Regions from separate parts of the Fructobacillus evanidus genome, predicted to be linked through region 1. Evidence: a T-box and tRNA genes for the amino acid it is inferred to sense, from the RefSeq annotation. Region 1 holds a T-box; the other holds one or more tRNA genes.
What was found. The T-box of region 1 lies ahead of thrS (threonine--tRNA ligase). A T-box ahead of a tRNA ligase gene usually reads a tRNA of that ligase, here a tRNA-Thr.
Positions count from the first base shown of each region.

Region 2: it encodes a tRNA-Thr, which carries the amino acid that the T-box ahead of thrS (threonine--tRNA ligase) is inferred to sense. The anticodon was not compared.

Region 1 is NZ_CAUZLM010000001.1:124,408-127,685, reverse strand. Features, by position in the region: gene thrS (threonine--tRNA ligase) at 1-1,474, opposite strand, end outside; T-box leader at 1,550-1,764, opposite strand; gene AABI08_RS00670 (flavodoxin domain-containing protein) at 2,069-2,530, shown strand; gene AABI08_RS00665 (YebC/PmpR family DNA-binding transcriptional regulator) at 2,672-3,278, opposite strand, start outside.
Region 2 is NZ_CAUZLM010000005.1:85,977-89,254, reverse strand. Features, by position in the region: gene AABI08_RS05095 (AI-2E family transporter) at 1-1,046, shown strand, start outside; tRNA gene AABI08_RS05090 (tRNA-Leu) at 1,258-1,339, shown strand; tRNA gene AABI08_RS05085 (tRNA-Thr) at 1,410-1,482, shown strand; gene AABI08_RS05080 (CPBP family intramembrane glutamic endopeptidase) at 1,791-2,516, shown strand; gene AABI08_RS05075 (hypothetical protein) at 2,653-2,802, shown strand; gene AABI08_RS05070 (YoaK family protein) at 2,966-3,278, opposite strand, start outside.

The DNA.
Region 1 (3,278 bases):
TTGACAATGTTTCTTCACCACCCAAGGCAGTCTTCGTCTGAATATCCAACTTAGGACCGTAGAAGGCTGCCTCACCTGGAGCTTCGAAGTAATCCAAGCCCATGTCATCCATAGCCCGCTTCAACTGTGCCTGTGACTTTTCCCACATTTCATCGTCGTCAAAGTACTTAGCAGTGTTTTCAGGGTCACGGTATGACAAACGGAAACGGTAATCCGTGATGTTGAAGTCTTCGTAGACAGCCATGGTCATCTTCAAGATTGACTTGAATTCTTCTTCCAACTGGTCTGGTGCAACAAAAGTGTGACCATCATTCAAAGTCATTTCACGAACACGTGACAAACCAGTCAAGGCCCCTGATTTTTCATAACGGTGCATCATACCCAATTCAGCAATTCGCAATGGCAAGTCACGGTATGAGCGTGGCTTGTGTTGGTAAACTGAAATGTGTGAAGGACAGTTCATTGGACGCAATTCCAGGAATTCGCCATCCCCCATGTCCATTGGTGGGAACATGTCTTCACGGTAGTGATCCCAGTGACCTGAAGTCTTGTACAAGTTCAAGTTTGACAAAACTGGTGTGTAAACGTGCAAGTAATCGTTGGCCAATTCCTTGTCAACGATATAACGTTCTACTTGGCGACGGATAGTGGCCCCGTTTGGCAACCAAACTGGCAACCCTGAACCAACCTTTTGGCTCGTGAAGAACAAGTCCAAGTCGCGACCAATGTTACGGTGGTCACGTTCCTTTGCTTCGGCCCGACGTTGCAAATCAGCTTCCAAATCTTCGGCATTCCAGAAGGCAGTTCCATAAACACGTTGCAAAACGGCGTTGTCTGATTGACCGCGCCAGTATGAACCAGCAACAGAAACCAACTTAAAGTGCTTAATCCAACCAGTTGATGGCACCAAACCACCGCGGTCTAATTCGACATGTTCGCCTTGAACAGCCACTGAAATTGGCTCGTCTTCAGGCAAATCATTAATCAATTCCACCTTGTATGGGTCGTCCTTGAAAGTTTCCAAGGCTTCGGCACGAGTAATTTCGTGTGACAAGATTGGCAAGTCTTCCTTAACAATCTTCTTCATCATCGCTTCGATTTCTGGGAAATCTTCCACAGAAACTTGGTTTCCGGCACCGTTATCAGTGTCGTAATAGAAACCGTTTTCAATAAATGGTCCAACTCCGAAGTGTGCATGAGCAAACTTTGGCAAGCGACGCATTGCTTGAGCAAGCAAGTGCGAGGTCGAGTGACGCAGGATATCCAATGATTCCTCATCCGCAGTGGTGATTAATTGAAAATCGCCACCCTCGGTCAATGGATCATTCATCCCAACATAGTGTCCATTCAACTTTGCTGAAACAGACTTTTTTGCCAATGACTTTGCAATTGAACTTGCAACTTCAATGGGCTTGATGCCAGCCTCGTAAGACTTCTGAGCGCCATCAGGGAAATTTAATGTAATTTCTGCCATTATGATTGCCTTCTTTCTTTTTTCAATTGCTGATTTGGAAAATTAGGGACAAAAAAATCCCTTTGTGCGTTTGCACAAAGGGACGTGTCACCGTGGTACCACCCAATTTCCAGATAAAAATCAATACCTGGGTCTTTGAGACAGTTAACGGTGTCACCCGGGCTAACTTTCAATTCCTACTCGTTAACCATTCAGAGGTAGTCAAAAAATTAGGGCCCTGCTTACTTCCACCAACCGTAAGCTCTCTATCAGGACTTGCTAACCTAAGTTATCCTCATCAGCAATTTCTATGATTAAATATAACACGACTAAAACAAAATATCAATTATTTCGCGTCAGCCAAAACCTGGGCCAGTGCCTGGCGGGCTTTATCATCGTGGTCTAAAATGCCGTTATCATAAACGTTTTGCAAGGCTGCAACTTGGTCTTTATTCAATGCCATATCAAACATCCTCCTCGTATTTGTGACTATTATAAGACAAGAATTTTAAAATTACCAGTCTTTCAAATCAGCTTTGTTATTCTTTTGTTCAAACGAAGCCCCGGTAAATTTTGTATAATGATACTAAATCTCATAACCAAAGGAGGCAGACAATGCCTGCAGCAAATCTCACAGCCCAAGTCGTTTTTGCCACAATCACTGGTAACAACGAAGCCGTCGCCGATATTTTAGTCGAAGAATTAGAGAACCAAGGAGTTTCCGTTAAGAAAAGCGAAATTTCCCAAACCGAACCCGAGGAATTACAAGACTTTGATCTCGGTTTTGTTGTTCCTTACACATACGACGAAGGGTCACTCCCCGATGAAGGCCTTGATTACTTCGACGACCTCGCCGACGTGGCCTTACCTGATTTTACCTATGCTTTAGCCGGCTCTGGCGACACCTTCTATGGTGACCTCTATTGCCTCGCACTCGACTCCTTTGATGAGCAATTTCAAAAGACCGGTGCTAAGCGTGCCGGTGAACTAACTCGAATTAACCTCTACCCAGGTGACCAGGACCGGGAAAAGTTAGCAGCCTTGGTTCAGGCCGCATTAGCTCAGGTACAAAAATAAGTAAAAATGACCAACGCGCAAACGATTGACAAAGGTTAACAACCAGTGGCGCTCCACTACTCCACTATTCAGTCAACCCAATCAACAAAAAAAGACAAGCCCTAGCGGGCTTGCCTTTTTTGTTTGGCCTTGAAAGTCAAATTAGTCTTCAGCAGTTGTATAAACAGCCAAAACGTCTTCGTTTTCTTCCAATTCGTCAACCAAACTATCCAACTTTTCGCGATCTTCATCAGAAATTGCCATTGGGTTTTGAGCAATCATTGAAACTTCAGCATCAGCGAATTCGTAACCAGCTTCTGTCAAAGCAGCTTCAACAGTCTGGAAATCGCTTGGTTCTGTGTAAATTTCAAATGCTTCATCAGAAGTTTGCACATCTTCAGCGCCTGCTTCCAATGCTGCTTCCAAAATTGTGTCTTCATCCAAATCAGGGTTTTCTGACCGGTCAATGACCAAGTAACCCTTGCGGTCGAATTGGAAAGCAACTGAACCAGAAGTTCCCAATGAGCCACCGAAGTGCTTGAATGAGTTACGAACAGAAGAAACTGTTCGGTTAATGTTATCAGTTGAAGCTTCAACCAAAACGGCTACTCCAGCTGTTCCATAACCTTCGTAAGTTACTTCTTCGAACTTGGCGCCACCGGCACCTGAGGCCTTGTCCAAAGCTCGTTGGATGTTATCCTTTGGCATGTTGGCTGCCTTGGCCTTGTCAACAACCAAACGCAATGAAGCGTTCATTTCGGGATCAGCA
Region 2 (3,278 bases), on a different contig from region 1:
TGCACCCGATTGCGGTCTTCGCTAATACGGTCTTCATGCCGTTATTGGTCGCTGGCTTCTTTTACTACGTTTTGAAGCCAATTTTAAAGGCTATTGAAAAAATCAGAATCAAAAACTGGCAGATGCCTCGGCTTTTAGCCGTTTGGATTACCTTTGCCTTGTTCTTGATTGTGGTCGGTGGAGCCTTGATTATTTTTGTGCCACTGATTTTAAATGAAATCACGAATATGATTAATGCCATTCCATCTTTTATCAAGCACGTGCAAGATTTGGTCAATGAAATGGTCAAAGAGCCCTGGTTTAAGCGCATGAATATTTCGGTTTCGGACGCTGATATTAAGACGTCTGTGACCAAGTATGGGACTTCTGTCCTCTCAATTACTGCCGGTACTCTTCAAGCTGTGATTGCGGGAGCGACTTCTTTTACCATCAACGCTTTGATGGTTCCAATCATTCTTTTTTATATGCTGAACGACGCGGACCACTTTTTGCCAACGGTCAAAAATTTCTTCCCAAAGAGCAAGGCGCAGGACGTCTTTGAACTTGGGGGGCAACTCGATAAGACCATTGAGCGCTATATTTCGGGTCAGGCCATCCAGATGGTCTTTGTCGGCTTTGCTATGAGTATTGGTTATTGGATGACCGGATTACCATATATTTGGCTCCTTGGCTTCATTGCCGGGGTCGCTAACATCGTTCCTTACGTGGGACCCTTTATCGGAGTTGTGCCGGCCGTTTTGGTCGCCTTGTCGATTTCCTGGAAGATGGTCATCGGAATCGTGATTACGATGGCAATTGTCCAGCAGGTTAACGGCTCAATTATTTATCCGGCCCTGATTGGTAAGAGTCTGAAGATTCATCCATTAACGGTGATGATGCTCTTACTTGGGGCGGGGAACCTTTGGGGCATCGTTGGCATGATCATTGTTGTGCCGGTTTACGCCATTGTTCGAACGATTATTTTGTACTCCTATAAGTTGCATCTGACGCAGCGAAAGGAGCAGTCTGTTTCGGAATTAACGAAGAAGACCTTTGATAATGAATAGCAATTGATAAATCAGCGCCACAGCCTTTGTCTGTGGCGCTTTTTGAATAGGGGAGATTTTTAGCTATTCTCTGTTGTCGTGCTTTAGAAAAAATAATGATTTTTTCTAAAGTTTTACTTGACGATGAGAAAGAAATCCAGTATTATTAAATGGTTGCCAAAGCGTCTGTCGGTTGTTTAAGACCGGGAGTTAGCCTGGTACGTCAAGATTTGCGGATGTGGCGGAATTGGCAGACGCGCTGGATTTAGGTTCCAGTGGAGTAATCCGTGCAGGTTCGATTCCTGTCATCCGTATCACAATATTTCAAAAAAATATTGTTGAAGTATTCAAAATGTTTTGATATAATATTTAGGTACTGATTTTGCCGACTTAGCTCAGTTGATAGAGCACCTCACTAGTAATGAGGGGGTCAGCGGTTTGAGTCCGCTAGTCGGCATAAGGCTCGTAGAGCAAGACTTTTCAAAAAGGTAGAACACTATGTGTTCTACCTTTTTTGTCGTGATTTTTTTATTTGAAGCAAGCCATGAATGTTTTTATCTCGCACGGGGTAATCTGGCATTACTTTCGTGCCTTTAATTAAAAAATAAAGTAAAAATGCTCAAAATATACATTAAATTTATTAAACATGTTAATATATATTCAAGAAATTCAATAAAATTTGGAGGTTTTGTGTGAAGCAAGATAGTGAAGAAATAAAGAACAAAACATCACGGCATATTGTTGATTTTTCTATTTTGTGTAGGCATGTCTTTTGAGCCTGGGTATCCGGATATAGTTTCTTTTGGTGTAACAATTGTGTTGTCAGTATTGCTGTCCGTCGTTTTGATTATTGATGTTTATTTGATTCGTAAAGTAGCCAATCAAGAGAAAATTTATCAAGAAAAGCTGCCGCTTTCGAAATCACAAAAATTTTTAACCCTTTGTGTGTTGTTGTATTTTGTTGTGATTTATGCCATTAATGGCAATCTTCAAAGCGTTTTTGACCTTTTCGAAGAATCACCTAAAATGATAATTAGTTGCACGATGGTCGCTTTAGGTGCTGGCTTTTTTGAAGAGTACCTTTTCAGAGGCTATTTGGTAAATTTGACACAACGTATTTTGAATCGTTTTAAAATTCAACGCAACAGATTAATCATTATTTCTATCTCAACGAGCTTAGCATTTTCAGCTCTTCATCTTTCAAATTTATCTATTAATTCATCTAGTTCAGCTGTATATCAGCAAGTGGTTTATACGTTTGCACTAGGGCTAGTCTTCATGGTTTTTCGTGTTTTGACAAATTCAATTCTAGTCGCTGCAGTAGCACACTTTCTTTTGGATTGGCAGAGCACTATCACTGGTAATTTAGAAGTAAGCCCTTGGTCCGACATCTTGTTGACCTTCTTGCCGTTGATAGTTATTGCTATTGTCTGGCTAGTTTCAGTGGGTAAAACGATTGAACGAAAGCAAATTTTAGAATTAAAGCCTTAGCTGACATTAACGAAGGAAAAATTAGACTCCATTTATCAGGGCCTGATTTTTTTTATTTTTTTGTATAACTTTTTACTTTACATCAATGAACTTTGGTGTATACTGAGGGCAATCAAATTTAAAGGAGGAACATTATATGTCATTCGAAGAAAAATTTGATGCAACAAAGGACAAGTTCGAAGGTGAGGCAAAAAAGGCCGAGGGCAAGGCAAAGGAATTTGCAGCCGATGCTAAAGATGCCACCAAAGATTTTGCCGATAAGACAAAGGATGCTTTTAAAAAGTAGCTAACGGACCTGGTGAGTGTTCGGTAGTGATTTCAGGTAAGACGTTATTAAACGTCTTACCTTTTTTGTGTACACTCAGTTTGATCTGCGGTGATTCGGTGGCGTTATTTGGCAAATAAGCCAAAAGAAAAAGCCTCTAACAAAATGGCTAGAGGCTGTTCACTTATTTCATTGTGACCAGTTGGCTCATAATGAGTGTTACCAGAGCTGGAATGAGGATGGCCAACCCGGCCAGAACGGGAACCGTTGCACTGATCAAGAGTGCTCCCAAGAAGAAGGTGAAGATGACCGTGGCGATATCGATGGCCGTTTGAGCCATCTTAGTGTTGCCACGGAAGAGGCTTTCATAGAGGGCTTCGTAGAGTGTCCGGAAGTTTCCGGTCATCATCAGCGGCATAAATGGGGCACCTTTGAGTTTGCGGAATTCTTGTAATTCGGCAGCAGCGGCAAAGGAAAGAATCGATGTGCCAACGAGG